Regions from separate parts of the Halomonas sp. 3A7M genome, predicted to be linked through region 2. Evidence: predicted binding sites of a transcription regulator. Region 2 holds the regulator's gene; each other region holds the start of a gene.
The links. Region 2 encodes PhoB, which activates phosphate uptake and scavenging genes when phosphate is short. Its sites were predicted from a motif close to TGTCATANNNNTGTCANA; they were not measured.
Positions count from the first base shown of each region.

Region 1: a site for PhoB is predicted at 4,125-4,142, ahead of ppk1 (polyphosphate kinase 1). Genes of this name have one in related genera too.
Region 3: a site for PhoB is predicted at 4,034-4,051, ahead of phnD (phosphate/phosphite/phosphonate ABC transporter substrate-binding protein). Genes of this name have one in related genera too.

Region 1 is NZ_JABUZD010000175.1:52,998-60,473, reverse strand. Features, by position in the region: gene INT19_RS19180 (phosphoribosyl-ATP diphosphatase) at 91-447, shown strand; gene tatA (Sec-independent protein translocase subunit TatA) at 471-755, shown strand; partial or broken gene tatB (Sec-independent protein translocase protein TatB) at 759-1,148, shown strand; gene INT19_RS19905 (pentapeptide repeat-containing protein) at 1,185-1,322, shown strand; gene tatC (twin-arginine translocase subunit TatC) at 1,319-2,101, shown strand; gene elbB (isoprenoid biosynthesis glyoxalase ElbB) at 2,228-2,887, opposite strand; gene hemB (porphobilinogen synthase) at 3,096-4,103, shown strand; gene ppk1 (polyphosphate kinase 1) at 4,229-6,442, shown strand; gene metE (5-methyltetrahydropteroyltriglutamate--homocysteine S-methyltransferase) at 6,598-7,476, opposite strand, start outside.
Region 2 is NZ_JABUZD010000034.1:21,537-29,012, reverse strand. Features, by position in the region: gene INT19_RS02495 (NAD(P)/FAD-dependent oxidoreductase) at 1-566, opposite strand, end outside; gene INT19_RS02490 (chorismate--pyruvate lyase family protein) at 654-1,235, shown strand; gene ubiA (4-hydroxybenzoate octaprenyltransferase) at 1,270-2,160, shown strand; gene phoB (phosphate regulon transcriptional regulator PhoB) at 2,281-2,970, shown strand; gene phoR (phosphate regulon sensor histidine kinase PhoR) at 2,973-4,289, shown strand; gene INT19_RS02470 (hypothetical protein) at 4,590-4,892, shown strand; gene INT19_RS02465 (hypothetical protein) at 5,348-5,620, shown strand; gene INT19_RS02460 (copper chaperone PCu(A)C) at 5,719-6,198, opposite strand; gene cysZ (sulfate transporter CysZ) at 6,324-7,058, opposite strand; gene phoU (phosphate signaling complex protein PhoU) at 7,127-7,476, opposite strand, start outside.
Region 3 is NZ_JABUZD010000148.1:52,769-60,244, forward strand. Features, by position in the region: gene INT19_RS13265 (histidine phosphatase family protein) at 1-339, opposite strand, end outside; gene phnE (phosphonate ABC transporter, permease protein PhnE) at 364-1,179, opposite strand; gene phnE (phosphonate ABC transporter, permease protein PhnE) at 1,211-2,038, opposite strand; gene phnC (phosphonate ABC transporter ATP-binding protein) at 2,035-2,904, opposite strand; gene phnD (phosphate/phosphite/phosphonate ABC transporter substrate-binding protein) at 2,996-3,973, opposite strand; gene INT19_RS13290 (bifunctional diguanylate cyclase/phosphodiesterase) at 4,097-5,857, opposite strand; partial or broken gene INT19_RS13295 (alkaline phosphatase family protein) at 6,003-6,956, opposite strand; gene INT19_RS13300 (DEAD/DEAH box helicase) at 7,238-7,476, opposite strand, start outside.

The DNA of each region.
Region 1 (7,476 bases), on a different contig from region 2:
CTGGCAGTAAGATAAAGCGTCTCAGTGTCGCCCTTGGCGAAAGCACTGATCTTTGGCGAAAGCGCTGTGATGATTGATAAAAGGATGCCTATGACTGATTCTACCCAGACGACGCAGGTGCTAGATGCACTCGCGGAGGTCTTAAAGCAGCGTCGACATGCTTGTGCAGAAGATTCTTATGTTGCCTCCTTGCATCATAAGGGTTTGAACAAGATACTCGAAAAAGTCGGCGAAGAGGCGACCGAAACAATTTTGGCTGCTAAAGATGCCGAGCACGGCGGCGAACAGGCGCATCAAGCTGTGATCGCTGAAACCGCTGACCTGTGGTTTCATAGTTTGGTGATGCTGTCGCACCTTGAACTGGATCATCAGCGCGTTTTAGATGAGCTAGCACGGCGGTTTGGTATTTCTGGTCATGACGAAAAAGCGTCCCGCACACAACGTTAACCTGCACTGATGAGGAAATGCATATGTTAGGTGGTATCAGTATTTGGCAGTTGCTGATTGTTCTGGGCATTATCATCCTAATTTTCGGCACTAAGAAACTGCGTAATGTGGGCACCGACTTAGGCGGTGCAGTCAAAGGCTTTAAGAAGGCCATTAACGAAGAAGAGAAAGACGGCGACAAAAAGGATGCTGACCAACCTCAGGCGAAGGTAAGCCACGAAGAGGCTGGTAACACCTATGATGTTCAAGCAGAAGAGAAGCGTGCCGCCGAAGAACGCCCCACAGAACGTAACGAAGAGCGCAAATAACCCATGCTGGATATCGGCTTTCTTGAACTGATGCTGATTGGTATCGTCGGGCTTCTGGTGCTTGGCCCAGAGCGCCTGCCTAGAGCCGCTCGCACTGCAGGCATGTGGATTGGCAAAATCAAGCGTACGGTATCCGGTATGCAGCGCGAAATCAGCGCTCAGTTGGAAGCAGAGGAGCTGCGTCAAAAGCTCAACGAGCAGCAGAAAAAGCTCGATGACAGTCTCAAAAAAGCCAAGCAGGATGTTGAGAGCATTGCCGACGCCCCCTCTTCTTCCAGCACTTCGGCACAAGCGACCCAAAACGAGACCGAGCAGCGGGTTGCCAACGCGAGTGCTCGGCTAGATGATGCCCTGCAAACAGTACGCGAAGACACGCCAGCAGCCTCTTCCTCAACGTCTCATCAACGTGCTACCGATGAACTGCGCGCGGTGAATCCTAGCGGCAAGAGTGAGCCTAGCAATAATGCTAAGCAAGCGGATGTGGAAAATGCCGATATTAAAAAAGCGGATCTTACAAAGGCGGATCTTACAAAGGCAGATCTTACAAAGGATAGTAATCACCAATGAGCATGTCTGGCGATTCCCAGGAGCCACGTAAAGACCAAGGCCAAGCGCCTCTTATTGAGCACCTGATCGAACTACGCTCGCGGCTTATGAAAGCGGTCGTGGTTGTATTAGTCATATTTCTTGGCCTTTATGCCTTTGCTAATGACATCTACAGCTTTGTGGCTGAGCCATTAATGGCACTGTTGCCAGAAGGCTCACAGATGATCGCCACCGAGGTAGCCTCGCCCTTCTTGGCGCCCTTCAAACTAACCCTGGTAGTCGCCGTCTTTATCGCTATCCCCTTCGTACTGCACCAAGCATGGGCGTTTGTAGCACCTGGGCTTTACGATAACGAAAAAGCGCTGGCGATACCCATTCTGGTCTCCAGCATAGCGCTATTTTACGCTGGGGCGGCCTTCGCTTATTACGTGGTTTTTCCGCTGCTCTTTGAGTTTTTCACCCAGACCGGGCCGGAAAACGTGGCGGTAATGACCGATATTAATCAGTATCTGAACTTTGTACTGAAGCTGTTTTTCGCCTTTGGTGTTGCGTTTGAAATCCCCATCGCAACATTTCTGTTGATCCTGTCTGGTGCGACCACGGTCGAAAGCCTTTCTAAAAAGCGCCCCTACATTATTTTAGGCTGCTTTGTGGTGGGCATGCTGCTTACCCCTCCCGACATTATTTCTCAAAGCCTGTTAGCGATACCGATGTATCTACTTTATGAGGTGGGCCTACTGTTTGGCCGGTTGGTACGCCGTAAGGCAAAGGCGGATGACGCTGAGGAACAAGAGACCTAAAAGCACTATTAAAGGCGATACACCGCTCAAAAAAAGCCTCTGCCATGGGAGCATGACAGAGGCTTTTTACTCTTCATACGAGAGGCTTTTTGCCCCTCATACGCATAGCCGATTACCTAGAAAATATTAGCCCATCATTTCATCAATGCGGTCTACCAACTTAAAGATACCTGTTGCGGCCTCACTGATACGGGTCGCCAGCATATAAGCAGGCGTCGTTACCACCCGGTGCTCATGATCCACCACAATGTCTTCTACGCCACAGCTGCGGTGCAGGCCACCCATCGCACTAATGGCGCCAGAAACACTCGGATCATGACCAATGGTCACGGCCACCCCTTCGCCAAGTAGGCGCGGGACCAAAACAGGAGAAATACACATCAGGCCAATGGGTTTTGCCTCTTCCTTAAAGCCTACCAGCGCCTCTTTTACGCTCTCAAGTACCTGCATACTGTCGCCCTTGTCGGCAAAATCAGACAGGTTTTTAGCGACACCAAAGCCACCAGGAACAATGACCGCATCAAAGTCGTCAGCATCTAGCTCAGTAATCGGGCTAATATCACCCCGGGCAAGGCGCGCAGACTCCTGCAACACATTGCGCTGCTCACCCTCAACAGGCTCTTGGGTTAAGTGGTTAATCACATGATGCTGAGCGACATCTGGCGCAAAGCAGCGATAGCCAATCCCCAACTGATCAAGGCGCAGCAGCGTTAGCGTTGTTTCATAGATTTCAGAACCATCAAAAACGCCGCAGCCTGCTAATACGATTGCTACCTGTTTGGTCATGCTTATCTCCTTATCGTAGCGCTTATTATCGCTGTTAAATCGTCGCCACTTAGCGTCGCTGAGTGGCTCACTTTAGTCAGTCTATAAAGCCACTACAAGCCAGCTACCACAAGCCTGCTTTCGCTGCAGTGCAGGACTGATATACTCACGTTAGGCCTTTTAAGGCACCTACTATTCGATTGACTATGCGATTGTTTGGAGAAAGCCGTTGAACACCTCTGCTCCCCGTCACTTCCCTGCTACCCGACTTCGCCGTATGCGTCGCGACGATTTCTCCCGTCGCTTAATGCAGGAGTCGACGCTAACACCCAGTGATTTGATTTTGCCGGTTTTTGTACTGGAAGGCGAAAATCAACGCGAAGCAATTGCCTCAATGCCCGGTGTTGAGCGTCTTTCCATCGACCTGCTGATAGAGCAGGCACGTGAGGCCTACGCGCTGGGTATTCCTGCCTTAGCTCTCTTCCCCGTTGTCGGCGCTGAGCAAAAAAGCGAGTTAGCAGAAGAGGCTTACAACTCGAATGGTCTTGTCCAGCGTAGTGTGCGGGCGCTAAAAGAAGCACTACCAGAGCTTGGCATTATTACCGATGTCGCCCTTGACCCCTATACTAGCCACGGGCAGGACGGCATTCTTGATGAGCACGGCTATGTGCAAAATGACCGCACAGTGGATACGCTGCTCAAACAAGCGCTCTCTCACGCCGAAGCAGGCGCCGATGTCGTAGCCCCCTCCGATATGATGGATGGCCGCATCGGCGCCATCCGCCAAGTGTTAGAGCAAGAACACCTGCATAATGTGCGTATTATGGCGTATAGCGCTAAGTATGCCTCTAAGTATTACGGCCCCTTCCGTGATGCAGTCGGGTCTGCCACTAACCTTGGCAAAGCAGATAAACGCACCTATCAGATGGATCCTGCCAATAGCGATGAAGCGCTGCATGAAGTGGCTATGGATATCGCCGAAGGCGCCGATATGGTGATGGTGAAACCCGGTATGCCTTACTTGGATATCGTACGCCGTGTAAAAAGCGAACTCCAAGTACCGACATTTGCCTACCAAGTCAGCGGTGAATACGCCATGCATCGCGCTGCTTTCGATAACGGCTGGCTTGAGGCCGAACCGGTGATTCTTGAGTCACTGATGTGCTTCAAGCGCGCAGGAGCTGATGGAATTTTAACCTATTTTGCGTTAGAAGCAGCACGCTTATTGCAGCGTTAGTTTAGTAGATCAGTCCGTAAAGATGACAAACCAGTGACACTAGTTTGTCATCTTTTCCCGGCATACTCCTATCAACAGCAATTATCACGCTATGATGAGTATGAACCACCACCGGGGGGGCAACCATGGACGATCAATCAGCAGATTCCACGCCAGTATTTTCTAGCGAGTCAACGAACGCTGCAAACGAGACAGTAAGTGGCGAGGGAGAAGCTTTGCCATTGCGCATCAATCGTACCCCCACCGGAGTTCACGCGAAAGAGTCTCATTTGGAGGCGGATCTTGACGATCCGCAGCTCTACTTCAATCGCGAGCTTTCTCATCTGCAATTCAATATCCGGGTGCTTGAACAAGCCCTGGACGATGCGCATCCGCTACTTAACCGGCTGATGTTTCTGCTGATCTTTTCATCCAACATGGATGAGTTTTTTGAGATAAGAGTCGCCGGGCTTAAACACCAAATGGCACTAGGCGACGATACCACCGCCGCTGATGGCCGCTTACCCAAGGCTGTGTTGGCAGAAATTTCGGATATCGCGCATCAGCAAATTGCCCGCCAATATCAAATATTGAACGAAACACTGCTGCCCGCGCTGGAAGCTCAGGGATTACGCTTTCGTCGTCGCGATCAGTGGACCGACGAGCAAAAAGCCTGGGTGAAAGATTTTTTTGATAACGAGATCATGCCGGTCATCAGCCCCATTGGCTTAGATCCTTCCCACCCGTTCCCGCGTTTGGTTAATAAAAGCCTCAACTTCATTGTTGAGCTAGAGGGAAAGGACGCCTTTGGCCGGGCTGGCGGTATGGCAATACTGCCAGCACCCCGCTCACTGCCTCGTTTGATGGCGCTGCCTAAAGCGCTATGTGCAGAAGGCTTCTCCGAGTATATTTTCTTATCGTCGATGATTCACGCACATGCAGAGGAACTCTTCCCCGGCATGCGTGTGCGCGGTTGTTATCAGTTCCGGCTGACCCGCAATGCCGATATGACCGTCGACCCAGAAGAGGTCTCAGACTTGGCCTCAGCGCTACGTGGCGAGCTATTAGCCCGTCGCTATGGCAGCGGTGTTCGCCTTGAAGTCGCTGATAATTGTCCAGATGACTTGATCAGTTTCTTGCTGCGCCAGTTTGAGCTAGAAAGCAGCGATTTATACCGTGTTCAAGGGCCGGTAAATTTGACCCGCATGATGGCGGTTCTCGGCGATGTCGACCGACCAGAGCTACTCTACCGCCCTTACTCACCTAGCGTGCCAAAAGCATTAAAAGGTGGCAGCCTGTTTAGCGCTATTGCCAAAAGCGATATTCTGCTTCACCACCCGTTCCAGTCCTTTTCACCTATCGAAGATTTACTGCGCGAGGCTGCACGTGATCCGGACGTACTGGCAATCAAGCAGACGCTGTACCGTACAGGCGCAGACTCAACGATAGTGAGTGCTCTGGTCGATGCCGCTAGCCAAGGCAAAGAAGTTACCGTTGTTATCGAGCTGCGGGCGCGTTTCGATGAGGCCGACAATCTTCAGTTAGCATCACGCCTGCAAGAAGCCGGTGCCATCGTGATTTACGGCATCATGGCCTATAAAACCCACGCCAAAATGCTGCATATCGTGCGACGTGAGAAGGGCGAGCTGCGCCACTACGCACATTTAGGTACCGGCAACTACCACTCTAAAACCGCCAAACTATATACCGATTACAGCTTGCTGACTGCCAATACAGCGCTATGCGCGGACGTGCATAAAGTGTTCCAGCAGCTTTCTGGCATGGGCCGCGCGCGCAAGATCGATACCCTGCTCCACGCCCCCTTTACGCTTCACGAGCGCTTAGTCGAAATGATTGACCGTGAAGCTCAGGTGGCGCTTAAAGGTAAGCGTGGGCATATCATTATTAAGTGTAATTCGTTAACAGAGCCCAAGCTTATCAAAGCGCTTTATCGCGCCTCGCAAGCAGGCGTAGAGTGCGACCTAATCATTCGCGGCATGTGCTGTTTGAAACCCGGTATCGAGGGTGTTTCAGAGAATATCCGCGTGCGGTCGATTATTGGGCGCTTTTTAGAACATACCCGTGTTTTCCACTTCCACAATGACGGCAAGCCAGAAACGTGGTGTTCAAGCGCTGATTTTATGTCACGCAATATGTTCCATCGCGTAGAAACCTGTTTCCCGCTATTGGATAAAAAGCTGGCCACCCGAGTACGTAAAGATTTGGAAACCTATCTGGTCGATAACTGCCAAAGCTGGCTACTACAAAGCGACGGCAGCTATCAACTGCAGAGCCCTGGCAATGGCGACCCGATCAGCGCCCAGGAAACACTGCTCTATGCCTACGCCTCTAAAAGCTAGCTATCACCGCTAGAGAAACAGTAAGCCCCGCTGCCTGTTGCAGCGGGGCTTAAATGACAAATAGCTGTGTTCAGAACTACCTATATTTAGAACTACCTATGCTCAGAATTAACTTTTATCACCCTTACTTACTTGTCTAGCGGGTGATCCGTTAATTACGCATAACGCTGACGTAGTTGATTGGCCGCTTCCACCATATTCGCCAATGCAGGCTCTACTTCTGCCCAACCACGGGTTTTTAGACCACAGTCTGGGTTCACCCACAGCCGCTCGGCAGGGATTTTCTCCAGCGCTTTTTCCATCAGCGCCACCATCCACGCAACATCCGGAATATTGGGCGTGTGGATATCATAAACCCCTGGCCCAATTTCGTTCGGGTATGCAAAATCCTGGAAAGCGTCCAGCAACTCCATATCGGAACGCGACGTTTCAATAGTAATCACATCCGCGTCTAGTGCAGCGATGGCACCAATGATGTCGTTGAACTCCGAATAGCACATATGGGTATGAATTTGGGTGCTATCCTTAACGCCAGCAGCGCTTAGCTGGAAGCTTTCTACCGCCCAATCTAAATAGGACTGCCACTCGTGCTGACGCAGCGGTAAGCCTTCACGTAGCGCGGGCTCATCAATTTGAATGATCCGAATACCGGCTTTTTCCAAATCTAATACTTCGTCACGCAGCGCCAGGGCGATCTGGCGGCAGGTGGTTGCGCGGGGTTGATCATCACGCACAAACGACCACTGCAAAATCGTCACAGGCCCTGTCAGCATGCCTTTCATGGGCTTATCCGTGAGCGATTGGGCATATTCGCTCCACTTCACTGTCATTGGCTCTGGGCGGGTGACATCACCAAAAATAATCGGCGGTTTCACACAACGAGAGCCATAACTTTGTACCCAGCCAAAGCGCGTAAAGGCAAAGCCTTCTAACTGCTCACCAAAGTACTCCACCATGTCATTACGTTCAGCCTCACCATGGACAGGCACATCAAGACCTAGTGCTTGCTGGCGCTCTACGACGAAGGCAATTTC
Region 2 (7,476 bases):
CTTTCTGGCGCAATGAGGGTGACTTGGTGGCCGCCAGCATGGAGATCATTGGCGAACTCGCAGCCCACCAGCCCAGCACCGACAACCGCGACACGTTTAGTAGGCGCTGCGCCTAATGCGGCATAAAAGCGGCGATATTCGTCTAAGTCGTTGATGGTGAAGCATCGTTTGGCGACACTTTCAGGCACGCTGAACGGCGTATGGGGCGCCGCACCAGTGGCTAGCACCAGATCGTTATAGTGGAGCTGTTGGCCATTACTGAGTTCTACGCATTGGTTATCCACATGCAGGTGTGCGACCTGGGTGTGGGTAATTAACTCAGCGTTCAGCTCTTCTGCGACGCCGCTGGCGTCACGTTGGGCGAGTTGGTCTGGCGTTAAGCGTTTCGCAAAGCCAGTAGAAAGCAGCGGTTTACTGTAATCATCGCCACTATCGGCACTGATAAGGGTAATGGCACGTGTATCGCCTTGTCGGCGTAGGGCGCGCGCAAGGCCAATCCCCGCCATGCCGGTGCCAATAATAATCAGTGCCGAATGGGAATATCGCGATATCTCGTGTGAGGGCATGCAGTCACCAAAAGTCGGCGGAACAAAAGCCTGTGAGGTCACCATGTTACACTAGCTTTCTGTGTATTGACCGCCTTGGAGACTTTGGTGATCGCCCCTACTGTTCGGCAAGCTTGCCTATTTCCTCATCGACTATTTCCTCACTGGCTCCCTGTTGCTGCGGCTCGTCCTGCAATGAGCGCTTCGTGGTGGCAGTGGGTGGCATCGACGGACTCCTTAACGACGCGGTTAACCGTCGCAGGCGGCACAAACGCATTTCGGGTGCAATTGTTACGTCAAACGATTGGCTTACCTCTGCGGGACGAAGCGCTAGCGCTGGGAATTGAACCGCGCCGCTATGCATGGCTGAGGGAAGTAGCGTTGTGTGTCGGCGATAAGCCCTGGGTAGTAGCACGCTCGGTAGCGCCACTTAGTCAATTACAAGGTAAGGGGTTAGAAGGGCTTGGCGAGCGTTCATTAGGCAGCTGGTTGTTTCAACAACCTGACCTGGTGCGTGGGCCACTCTACGCCACTCGCCATCAGCCACGCTTTGTCGCGGAACACTCTGCGTCGCTTTTAGACAGCGTATGGGGGCGGCGCTCAGTGTTTCAGCACAGTGGGCTATCGCTGTTAGTGCAGGAATACTTTTTATCGACCATGGCAGATGATCTTGCCCTGTCTTCGCGCTAGGCTATCGCCAGCGTTTTCTTTTTGAGAGGTAAGCATGGACCGTTCTCTGTTGAGGCCAACGGGATGGGCTCGGGTGGCTGATTTTTTACATTTAACGCGATTGGATCGCCCGATTGGTACTTGGCTATTGATGTGGCCCACCTTATGGGCATTGTGGATAGCAGCAGAGGGTGTGCCTGGGCGGAATGTTCTGCTGATCTTTATTGCTGGCGTTTATGTGATGCGCGCCGCGGGCTGCGTGGTTAATGATTACGCTGATCGTCATTTCGATGGCCATGTAAAGCGCACTAAACATCGTCCGCTAGCCACTGGTCGTATCAGTGAAACCGAGGCGCAGCTGCTGTTTATCGCGCTGGTAGCCACTGCTTTCATTTTAGTGCTATTGACCAATTGGTTTACGGTGCTGTTGTCGATAGGGGGTGTTGTATTAGCGTTCATTTACCCGTTTATGAAGCGCTACACCCATTTACCTCAGGTAGTGTTGGGGGCTGCGTTCTCTTGGGCGATCCCCATGGCATTCGGTGCGGTATTGGGTCATGTGCCGTTTGAAGCATGGCTATTGTTTAGCGCGAACGTGCTGTGGACCGTTGCCTACGATACCCAATACGCCATGGTCGATCGCGACGATGACCTGAAAATTGGCATCAAATCTACCGCGGTGCTGTTTGGTAGCGCTGATCGTCTGATCATTGGTGTACTGCAAGTGGCGGCACTTGGACTACTTGCCTGGGTAGGATGGCGTGTTGGTTTAGGTGGCTTTTTCTGGCTTGGGCTAGCCGCTATGGCCGCTACGTTTGTCCACCAACAACGCTTAATCGCTGGCCGTGAGCGCGACCGCTGCTTCCAAGCATTTCTTAATAATCATTGGTCTGGCTTGTTAATTTTTGCAGGTATTGCACTAAGTTGGTGGCCAATAACTGGCTAAATATCCTCTATGTCATAAAATTGTCATCGAGTCATGGTGTTATCGTCACTGACATGTCTTTGAACTGTTTTTTAAACTATTTTTTTAATTAGTTTTCATTGAACACCGTGAGGCCCTGGAATGACCGCCAAGACCGTTTTGATTGTCGATGATGAGGCGCCTATTCGCGAGATGATCGCAGTGGCGCTGGAAATGGCTGACTATCGCGTTCTTGAAGCGGATAACGCCCAGGATGCCCACGCGATGATGGTTGACCACCAGCCAGATCTGCTTTTGCTGGATTGGATGATGCCGGGCACCAGTGGTATTGAGCTTGCAAGGCGCTTAAAGCGTGAAGAAGCCACCGCCGAGGTGCCTATCATTATGCTGACCGCTAAAGGCGAAGAAGATAACAAGATTCAAGGGCTTGAGGCTGGGGCGGATGACTATATCACCAAGCCTTTCTCTCCCCGCGAACTGGTGGCGCGCTTAAAAGCAGTATTGCGACGTACTACCCCCCGAGGTGTCGAAGATCCTATTGAAATTAATGGCTTGCTATTAGACCCAGTGAGCCACCGTGTGAGTGCTTACGGTAAGGCGTTAGAAATGGGGCCGACGGAGTACCGTCTGCTGCAGTTTTTCATGACGCACCAAGAGCGCGCCTATACACGTAGCCAACTGCTCGATCAAGTGTGGGGCGGTAACGTATACGTTGAAGAGCGGACGGTAGATGTTCACATCCGACGTCTACGTAAGGCCTTAGGAGAAGCTCACCAGAGTCTCATTCAAACGGTGAGAGGCACTGGGTACCGTTTTTCCGCGCGGGTGTAACGGTGCGCCTGTGGAGCCGAGAACTATGGCGAATTGCGTGGCTGGCCGCTTTGGGCGCTTGTCTGGGGTGGTTGCTGGGTATGCCAGGTCTTGGAGTTGCTGCGGGGCTTGCCGTTTGTCTGGTGTATCAACTGCGCCAATTGCGAGCGCTCTTTAAGTGGTTAACGCTTCATCCTCATGATGAACCCCCTGCTGCGAGCGGCATGTGGGGCGAGCTTTTTGATCGCTTGTATCGCTACCAAAAGAGCCAACGGATTACTCAGAATCGCTTACGTGCCACCCTTGCACGTATTCAGGAATCATCCGAAGCGATGCGTGACAGTGTCGTTATGCTAGATCGACATGGCGACCTGGAGTGGTGGAACAGTGCCGCGACAGAAATGCTGGGCTTGCAAACAGCCCACGACCGTGGCCAGCACATTACCAACCTGCTTCGTGACCCGCGATTTATCAGCTACTTTAATGCACGTAAATACGGTGAGCCGCTGACCTTAACGTCGCCCATCGATGAACGGCATATCCTTCAATATCAAATTACTCTCTATGGTGATGATGAGCGCTTGGTAATGGCGCGAGATATTACCCGCTTGCATCGTTTAGAGCAGATGCGTCGTGACTTTGTCGCCAATGTTTCCCATGAACTACGCACACCGCTAACGGTATTGATGGGTTATTTAGAAACCTACAGCGACTTAAAAGAGCAACTTCCACCACGTTTGGGCCGAGGTATTGCTCAGATGGAAGAGCAGACGAAGCGTATGCAAAACTTAGTCAATGATCTGCTACTGCTCTCTCGGTTAGAAATTGATCAAGGTGGCGAGGATCATCATGCGTTGGCGTTAGGGCCAATGCTCGACGCCATTCGCCGCGATGCGCTAGCGCTCTCTAATCAACAGCACAGTGTTCAAGTCGCGCTTGAGAGCGATGCCCGTCTGATCGGCAGCGAGCAGGAACTGCATAGCGCTATTTCAAACCTAGTGTTTAACGCTGTGCGGTATACGCCAGAGGGTAGTCAGATAACACTTCGCTGGAAAACCATGCCCAATGGCAGTGCTTGTATTGAAGTTGACGACGATGGTGAGGGAATTGACCCTGTGCATATTCCACGCTTAACCGAGCGTTTCTATCGCGTTGATAAAGGGCGTAGTACCGCAACGGGTGGTACCGGGCTTGGTCTAGCGATTGTAAAGCATGTGTTGCTAAGACATGACGCATTGTTACAAATTGAATCTCGCCCTGGCGAAGGAGCCCTCTTTCGCTGTGTTTTTCCGTCTTCACGTGTTGTCAAAAGCGAGTCCGCCTCGCGCAATTCTGTTTAAGTACAAGTGATGTATAGGTGTGTCATGCTTGTCATACAAGTATGGTCACATAATACTCATGTGCCATTTCTAACCACTTTCCCTGCTTGATCTGCAAACGCTTTAAGCGCCCTTTCTATTATTTTTTATTGACTAAGTGTTTGTTTTGTTTGATTTTTTATATAATTTTTGATTTTTTGGCACATCGTCTGCAAGTGTCTTGGTACTTGGTAAGAGAGAAAACCATAGGATTTGGTAAGCCGAAAGGCCGTCTTTCTTACTATTTAAGCAGTACCTGAACAGCGATCTAGGAGACGGAACATGATGTCCAAGGAACTACTCAAGAAAGCTGGTATTTTAAGTGTAGCGTTCGGTTTAGTGGCTAGCCCTGCAGCATTCGCTCAAGAGCCAGCAGACCCCGCGAACAATATTTCCCCTGACGAGCAGCCTGTTGAGACTCAATCCGAAAGTACAACAGATTCAAGTGATTATGATAGCCAAGAGCTGACTCATGACGAAGGCGATAACGCCAGCGACATGGAACCTAGTTCAACTAGCCAGGACGATTCAGAGTCTGGCTATGACAGCACAGATGAGTTGCCTGAAGAAAATAGCGGAATGTAACATTAACTTTGGTTACTTATCTTTTCAAAAGGTACTATAACTCTTACGCTTACGGATGAGCTATTCAGAGGCATGGATGTCAAATTGCATGGATGCTCCTAGATTCAAGGATTGAATCTTTCGACGGTCAACACGCTAGTTAGGGTTAATTCCAAGGCTGGAGCCCCTCAAACGGATAGGAAGCTAGTGTTACGTATCGCGATACTAAGAGTGCTCAAGACCCCACTTCGGTGGGGTCTAATTTTTTGTGTATAGTATAATCATTGTTACGTTGCCCACTGTTTCTTGGTGTTAAAAATGCAATTATTCAGATGACACGTTTTGCGATTGGCAAAAGAAGGTACCTTGTATCATTGCATTGTCGGTTGCTCCATATAGCAAGGAGTTTTTATTTATGTTGTTGAAATCATTTGTTAAAAGCACTGTGGTTGTAGGCTTATCGTTGGGGCTTATCGTTGGGGCTTATCGCAAGTCCATTAGCGTTTGCACACTCTTCCATTGAGCTGAATCAAGGACGTGCTGAGAACCAAGAAATTATTCAACCTCAATCTCGTAACACATCGGGCCCTGCAACCTATTCAGCTAAAGATTTGATCAATGATAATGAGAATACTCTGATATATGCTCCTTCAAGCCGTGCCAGTGACGCTGATGATGACTCTAAAGAGCGAGCAGGTTATCGCGCTGAAGAACTCAACCGTGAAGAAGGTAGCAGTACACGCTGGTAAAGAGGGCGATGGTTAAACGTGTGTGACAAATAAGTTTTATAGCAAAAACCCCGCTTCGGCGGGGTTTTTGTGGTTAAGACGGTGATCGATTGATCCTGTTAATGCTGGTGATGGCGGTCAGCGGCGGTGCTTCCTTCTTGGGCGCTTTGAACCCAAACTTCTATTTCAATAGCGTCTTGCTGGGCAAATTCGAGCGTGATGGGAAACCGGTCACCTTCTGCCAATGGCTGATGTAATCCCATTAGCATTAAGTGATAGCCGCCACCTGGGCGCATTGTTAGCGTTTCATCTTTAGCGATTTCGATAGCACTGACGTGGCGCATTTTCATCATATCGCCTTCCATCTGCATATCATGTAGCTCAACACTTTCGCTCACAGGTGTCTGCGCGCTGACCAGTGTGACGGACTCTGTATGAGCCGTAATATCCAGATAAGCGGCACCATTTGCCACACCGGGGGGAGTTGGCGTGGCAAAAGGATGAGCGATCCTTAACTGGTCGGTTTGAACGTCGTGAGCCGACGCGAAAGAGATTGAGCCAGTGAGGAGAGCCGTCAACCAGAGTGCGCGGGTCAGCATGGTCGTATTCCTTGTAGGGGCCTTATCTTCTTAACAAGGCTTATGCTTAATCTTGAGAATAATAGTGAAGCCAAACAACCTTAAGGTAACAAATAGGTTGTGTCAGCGTTATAGCGATTAAGCCATCAGCGATGAGGCGTAATGTCGCGCGTGCCGCGGTAGTGGTCGTCCCACATTAAGACGGCACCTGCCACCGCGCCGGGAATTAAGAACAGGTTGGCGAGAGGAATCCAGGTCACTAACATGATCAACCCGCCGTAGGTGAGGCTTGGCCACCACCGTTGCGATAATCGTGTACGCATATCGCGAAACGTAACCTTATTGTTATCCATAGGATAATCTAAATAAGTGATTGCCATGATCCACGCGGAAAAAAGGATCCACAAAATAGGCGCTATCAGGTTCAGGCCAGGTATCCAGCTAATGATAAACAGTATCACCATGCGTGGCAGAATATAACCGAGTTTGACTAGCTCACGACCCAAGGCATCGACGGCGGTTTTAGCGAGTCCGCGGTCATCCAGGGGTTCACGTCCTGTTGCTTGGCGCTCTACCTTCGCGGCTAAAAAACCATAGAAAGGTGCGGCGATTAAGTGGGTGACCAGGGTGAAGGTAAAAAAGATCACCAGCAGTAGGCTGATAAAGAACAGTGGCCAGATTAGCCATGAGAGCCACTCAAGCCAGCTTGGCACCATTGTCATCGCACTGTCTAGCCAGCCAGAAAAGCGGCTGACCACGAAACTGAGCATGCTGGCATAAACGATTATATTGACCACGATAGGTAGGAAAATATAGCGCCGCAGACCTTTCTGGTAGACCAAGCGAGTGCCTCGACTCAGCGCTGTCATCGCATCCAACATGTTTGCTCCTTAGAAAAAACGCCCAGAGGGGATATCTGGGCGTATTGCAGGAGGAATCGCGTGCTAGGTCAAGATTTTTTAAGTACCTGCGGGTCGATCGTGTCGGGATCGCTATGGCGAATATCTAACCCTTTGACCAAGTAGACAACGTACTCCGCCAGGTTGTTGGCATGATCACCCACGCGTTCTAAGGCACGTAGCACCCACATAATGCTAAGTACGGAGCTAATCGAACGTGAGTCTTCCATCATAAAGGTCATCAGCGAACGCATGGCGCTACCATACTCATCGTCAACGAACTCATCTTCGCGCACAACTTGCATTGCAAGATCAGTATCAAAACGCGCAAAAGCGGTAAGTGAATCGCGAAGCATTTTACGCACGTGCTCGCTGATATGGCGTACTTCGACTAAACCAC
Region 3 (7,476 bases), on a different contig from region 2:
CATTGGCTCACTCCCCTCATTGGCAAATACTTGGGCATGCGTTTTGCCTTCCCAGCGCCCCAAGTGAAGTTCAGCCAAGTCGTCATCAACTTGTACAGGCACATCAAACTCCTCGCCTAGCCACAGCGCAAATTCGCGGCAACGTAGCAATGGCGAACTGACAATCGCATCGTAAGGTGGCCTGCCGTCCACCGTGTGGCGCATAACGGCATCACTCACTTGCTTCCAGCCCTTTTCACTCAGCGGGTGGTCGGTACTACCACGTAACATGCGCCCGCCGACAGGCTCCCCATGGCGCATAATATCGATGGTGGTGATGTCTGCATTAGGAAAACGCATATTTTCTGTTCCTCGACAGGCTGACTAGATGATCGCGTGGCGCACACGGGCAGAGACCCACTCGGACACCAGCACCGTGGCAAAAATCATCACAAAGATGACGCTAACTTGGTTCCAGGCGAGGCTGTTAATTGAGGCATTGAGCTGCAGACCAATACCACCAGCCCCCACCAGACCCAGCACGGTAGACTCACGAATATTAATGTCCCAGCGATACACGCTAATACCCGCAAAGGCAGGCATTACCTGAGGCAACACAGCGTAGTTCATCACCTGTAGGCGGCTGGCACCGGTGGCACTAATCGCTTCAACGGGGGTTGGATGAATTTCTTCAATGGCCTCATAAAGCAGCTTGCCTACAAAGCCAATGGAGCGCAGCGCAATGGCGATAATACCCGCCAAGACGCCAGGGCCAAGAATGGTGACCAACAGCATGGCCCAAATCAGCGAGTTGATAGAGCGTGACGAAACAATAACAGTGAGCGCCAAGCTGCGTATCAGTGGGTGCGGCGTGGTATTGCGTGCCGCTAAAAACGCCACGGGAAAGGCCATGACAATGCCTAGCGCCGTCCCTAACGTGGCAATGTTCAAGGTATCCCACATGGGCTTCCACAGCACATTGGCATACTCCCAACTCGGCGGCATCATACGGCTGATTAAGTCGCTGCCCTGGCGGCCAGCATCTTCAACAAACACCCACATGGTGTTATCAGAAATCACTTTCCAACATAGTAGAAACAGGCTGATGCCTAGAAGCCAGGCAGCGAACTGCAGCCACTGGGCACGGGTAGTGCGCCGCTGCCAAAGCGGCACCCCTTGAGGGGATGTTGAAACAGGCATAACGTTTCCTCTTATGACAAGTGGCGCGCCGTTACTGTGTCCAGCGGCGAACGTAGCTGGAGGCATACTCACTCATCAGTACAATAGCGATGATAATCAGCAGGATGGCAGCAGAGGTGCCGTACTCGTAGCGACTCAACGAGGTATTCAGGGTGGCACCGATACCGCCAGCGCCGACAATGCCAATCACTGACGACTCACGGAAGTTGATATCCAATCGGTACATCGAGAGGCCAATTAAGCGCGGCATCACCTGAGGTTGAATGGCATGATTCATGGTTTGCCACCAGCTCGCCCCGGTGGCACGTACGGCCTCTACCTGCCGCCAGTCGAGGTCTTCAATATCCTCTGCCAGCAGCTTGGCCATAAAACCAATCGTGGCAAACGCCAGGGTCAACATGCCCGCAAACGGCCCGAAGCCGAACATCACCACAAACAGAATGGCGATGATAATTTCCTGGAAGGTGCGCGAAACGGCAATAATCGCGCGGCATAAGGCATAAATAGGTAATGGCGAGATATTACGCGCCGCCCCCAGCCCCACGGGAATGGCCAATAACACGCCAATCACCGTAGAGGTTAACGTCATGGTCAAACTTTCCAGCAGGCCAGCGATAATGTCACTCTGGCGGCTCACGAAGTCCGGCTGCAAAAACGCACCAAGAAAATTGAGTGCGCGTCCGGCCCCTTCCGCCACACGTGCCCAATTAACTTCCACAGAGGCAAGTGCGAGTACCAGATATGCAATCGCGCCTAGCACCAGCCCCCAACGCACACGCGGGTTATCAATCAGTGGTAAGCGCCGCCAGTGCCCTTCACGCGCAGCCTGTTGGCGCGCCAGTGAATTGGTGCTGTTCATCGCGCGGCCCCACTCGCTAGTCTTTCTAATCGGGACAGCTCGCAGCCAGCATGAAGCCGATGTGCTTCGCTCTCTTTCGTATTCTGTTCAGTTTCATCATCGTCAGCGGGTTCTGGGGTGGTATCCCAATCCTCTTCACCATAGATAGTTGTGAGGATCTCGCTGGTAAGCTCGTTAGGCTGCCCGTCAAAGACGATTTCCCCAGCCCGCAACCCCACAATACGGTCAGCAAACTGCTTAGCCAGCGCGACGTCGTGAATGTTGATAATCGCGGCCAACTCTCGCTCGGCGCATAGTTCACGGATCAGACGCATGATCTGGCGCGATGTCTTCGGATCGAGACTGGCGGTGGGCTCATCAACCAAAAGTAGCTTTGGGCTTTGTAACAGCGCACGGGCAATGCCGACCCGCTGGCGTTGGCCACCGGAGAGCGCATCGGCACGCTTATCAATAGCGTGGGGCAAACCAACCCGTTCCAGCAAGCGAAAGGCTTCGGCCACGGCTTCTTGTGGGTAACGGCGCAAGAAGCTACGCCAGAACCCTACATAACCTAGCTGGCCAGACAGCACGTTCTCCATCACGGTTAAACGGTCAACCAGTGCATACTCCTGAAAAATCATTCCCATGGAGCGGCGCGCGTGGCGTAGCTGGTTGCCCGAAAGTTTGGTCAGCTCTACATCTTCCAGGCGAATACTGCCTTGGGTGGGTTCTACCAAGCGGTTCACGCAACGAATCAGCGTGCTTTTCCCTGCACCGGAAGGCCCGATCAGCGCCATCACTTGACCCTTAGGTAGCGTCAGTTGTATATCGGTTAACGCACGATCCCCAGTAGAGTAACGTTTGCCAACGCCGGTAAGAGTCAACATGAGAGTGCCTCATTTACGAGTAGTCAGGTACATAGCAATTCGGCCAGAAAGTTGCCTTCCTGGCCGATAGGGTTTCAGAACGACTGGCGTATTAATCGCAGTCGTAGGTCACGCCGTTAGCATCAGCGATGGTGCGAATGACCGACCAGTTTTCCTGATAAGTAATCGGGATAAACTGCGCTTCACCGGAATTGGCAAACTCGGTCTCAAGAGCCGTGCCTTCCCAGTCGTAGCTGAAGAAAGCATCCTGAATTTTCTCGGCCAGCTCAGGGTTCAAGTTATTGGCCAGTCCATAGGCGGTGGTGGGGAACGTTTCAGAGGTGTAGATAATCTCGTAATCACCTTCGTTGACAACGCCACGAGAGATCATCCGCGCGCCAACAGAGTTAGCAACGGCAGCAGCTTCGTAGTCTTTGTTTACCACCCCTAAAATGGAGTTGTCATGGGAGCCGGAGAACGCAGTTTCGAAATCCTCACCAGCCTCTAGACCGTACTCGGAACGCAGCAGCGCAGAGGGGGCACGGAAGCCAGAGTTAGACGTTTCAGAGGTAAATGCCAGCTGGCTGCCTGCCAAATCTTCAACCGACTCAATGCCGCTACCGGGATAAGTGATGATCTCCATCTCATAGCCAAAGCTGCCATCTTCAGCGGCCATCATGGCAAAGGGGCGGAAACCACCGCAGTTAACGGCAACTGGTACGCCGCCCGTATTAAAACCAGCCACATGCAGGCGACCTGCGCGCAGCGCTTCCTGCTGAGCCGCGTTGGACTGAACCGGGAAGAACTGCACCCGCTTGCCGGTGGCATCGCTTAAGTGTTCGAGAAAATCCGCCCAAACATCAGCGTATACAGCAGGGTCTTCGACCGGCGTGTAGGCAAAGACTAAGGTATCCGGGTCGACCCACTGAGACTCATCGCTGGGTACGTCAGCAACCATGTCACCGTCATTATCAACATAACGCGAAGAGAGGTCAGCGGAGGCGCTAACGGCTGCCAGCGCAAACACACTAACCACAGCAGCACTAATCAACGTACGAGAAAACGATTGAGACAGACAGAGAAGTTGCATACATCACCTGAGCGGGTTATTTAATAATGCCGCTATGGTGGTGCCCAACCATGACAGTGAAGGGACATTAAAATGACAAGGTCATGACCGCTCAGTGACAGTTAAGTGAGTAAAAACGCAGTGCTACCTACTCCACGTCGGCACCACACAGCACCCTCGGCGCTCTACGAATAAACTGTTACCCACTATTTTTTTTGCTTGGTGCTTTAACTCGGAAAGTTGGGCGGCAGTGTCTAGTGCCTTGCAGCGAGAGGTATCAGTGACCGGCTTAACAGCAATAGAAACACTGACAAAAGGAATAAACGTCACCGCACCCTGGCGGTTTTCTATATGGACTCCCCCTTGCTGACGGTCTACATCTTCATAAAACCCGGGCGCCATCACTTCAAAAGAGTGCAATATTTGCTGGCAAACGCCCTCCCACTGCGCTAAGGGAAGCAGCATCATAAAGTCATCACCACCAATATGGCCGATAAATCCGCCGGCGCTTTCTACCTGTGCCTGAAGCAGACGTGACAAGGAAATAATCACGTGATCGCCACGGGCATAGCCATAAGCATCGTTAAAGGCTTTGAAATTATCTAAATCAACGTAGGCGGCCGCAAACCCTTCGCGCTGATCGAGATAAGTAACCAGCGTTTCGTTTATCAGGATATTACCCGGCAACCCGGTAAGCGGGTTGGCATGGCGAGCCTGACGCACCTGAATAGCGGTAATTTCACGCAACAGGTCCACAATAGTCCCCATACCCAAATAGCAACCGCGACTATCTACAATCACGAAATCTTCCTGCTCGATATCGCGGCTATCGGTTAGCTGCTGGCTAAGCGCCTCAAGAGACAAATCTGCGTCGGCCACTAGCATTTTAGGATCTGCAATCTCTAGCACCCGGCGCTTTGCGTACAACGCGTGGCTATAGGGGTTGGTAAATAGCGTTAAAAATGCATTGCGACGCACCACGGCTATCGGCACGCCATCTTCTACCACCGCCACGCAGCGTAGGCTTGTAACATCACGAAAGCGCTCAGCAAGCTCTGGCACGGAGCACGCCGGCGACACAGCACTTATCGCGCGTAAAATAGAGTGGGCGGTGCGCCCCGCCGGGCCTTTTAGCTGTGTCGTGGCAGGCAGCAGCATGTGCAGTTGCAAGGGCGGATGAAGGCTTGGTCGTGCAAAGTAAAACCCCTGAAGTAACGCCAATCCTCGGTCTAATTCCCATAGACAAAGGTGCTCGGCGGCAGTCTCAACTCCCTCAGCAATCAGTTGGCAGTCTAAGCTGCGCGCTACATCGAGAATCGAACGTAAGAACTCACGCTTGGCAGGCTCTTGATCAATGCCAGAAATAAAGTGGCGGTCTAGTTTGACGAAATCAGGACGTAGTTCAGACCAATGGCGCAAACTGGAATGGCCAGCCCCTAAGTCATCCAACGCTACTTGAAAGCCCATGTCGCGATAATGGGCCACGGCTTGACGCATCAGCTCGTAATCATGAATAGGCACATGCTCAGTCAGCTCGATGACTACCCGCTCTGGGGGCAGGCCGCTCTCTTGGATGAAACTCAGCGTTAAGCCTTCACGGAAGTCACGCTCAACAATCGTCAGCGGCATCACGTTCAGAAACAGCAATCCGGGCAGTTCAAGTTCTGCAAAACGCTGAATCGCTAACCGTCGACACAGTAAATCCAGTTCGACTAACAATCCTGCTTGAGTCGCCACCTCAAACAGGCGTAATGGCGAGTGTAGCGGCGATGTTTTCGGGCCACGAATAAGCGCTTCATAGCCATAAATAGCCTGTTGATTGGCATTCACAATGGGCTGAAACAACACATGCAGCTCTTCTGCTGCGATAATCTGGTTCAACCACTGTGCTTCTTGTGCGGTCATATACCTGCTGCCCTATCAAACGTCGCCTGTTCCTTTGAGTGTTATAGCTCCAGCTGATTTTAAAGCGCCATCAGGAAAGCATTCGGACAGCAATCGTGCGACATTTCCATGTCGTTTGTATGACACTAAGGCCAACAGCCGCGGGCTAAGAACGTGGGAGTTCAGACGGTGGAAACACCACATCACCGCCATCGACGTCTAACTGGCGAATATCCGTTGGGTGGCCCTGTTCATCCAGGCTTACCAGCCCAATCCCACTGGCATTCCATAGCCGCTCTCCAGCGCTGGCCCGGTCTGGGTCGCGGGGGTGAATACTCAGCTTGCGGCGCTTGGTGAACCAGTTGAGCGGTGAAAACGGCGCATAGAGCCAACGGTTCAAGCGGTCAAACGTGTTCAACAGCTGTTGTGGAAACGTATTTTTGATCCCGCTGGAGGTAATTTGCCAAAGATGCGGTGCCTGCTTTTGCCGACGTACAACAATGTCGTAGGCAAATGAGTAGTGGACGTCGCCAGATAAAATCACGTAGTTACCCGGCGTTTTTGAGTGCCGCCAAATATGCAGTAGCACATTGGCCGCCCCGCGATGCGCCATCCAGTTTTCAGCGTCCACCACCAACGGCTTGCCCGCCAAGGTAAACAGCTTTTGAATGATCTCTATCAGCTTGACCCCAAACATCGGAGCTGGGGAGACGATAACGGCGCTTTTAGTCCCCAGTAACGCTTGCTGCATTTCCATCAGCGCTTCCCAGTCCATTAAACCCGAAGGACGGTTGGGCTTTCTTTCGCTGCGCCAACGGCGGGTGCGCGTATCCAGCACGATGAGAGCAGGCGTGCCAGGCACCTGGTACTCCCAGCCCTGAAAGCGCAGTAACCGCTCGATAAATTTGTCCTGGGCGTTCGCGTTAAGCGAGCCTGCCTCTTCAAATAGTGTCGCGGCTTGAAGCAACAGCGGATTAAGCTTATCCGGTGCATTGCCCCACCCCTGGCACACTAAATAAGCTACTAACGCATTGCCGATAATACGCTTGGAAAACGGATGGCCGTAGGCACAACGCTCCCAGTCAGCGGTCAGGTTCCAGTCATCGGTGACATCGTGATGGTTGTAATCTATAGCGGCACTGGTATGGATACGGCCAGCAACCTATGCATTTCAGGCTTTCCGGGCTCTACTGTCATTGTCCATATGGATACGAGTTACATATGGACATTCCTCTCTCCTTTGTCCGTACCGGTCGCATGAGTCAAGCACGCTGACTCGACCGGTTTTCTTCACCGTTTCCAGTCAATTTTTTAAATCTTCAAACCTCTTCTTACAATAGGCCTGAGTAAGCGACCGCATATAAACGGCAACGATGCCATCCCTGGCCTCGTATCCGTTTTTTAAATAATATTCAACTCTGGCAGCTTCCTAACAATCTCTTGCGTTCTGAGGCTCACCGTAACCACCCTCTGAAACAGCTCCAGTGAATACTTTGGATTCCCCATGGTTTCAATAGCCCAGTCGTTTGCATCGTTGACGATTCCGCTGGCCTTATGGGTCGTCACAGACTGTCGTTCGATAACCCAATTCAGAGCAGCCTTACCGTTTACAACGTAATCCCATGCTTCGTCCGGGATGC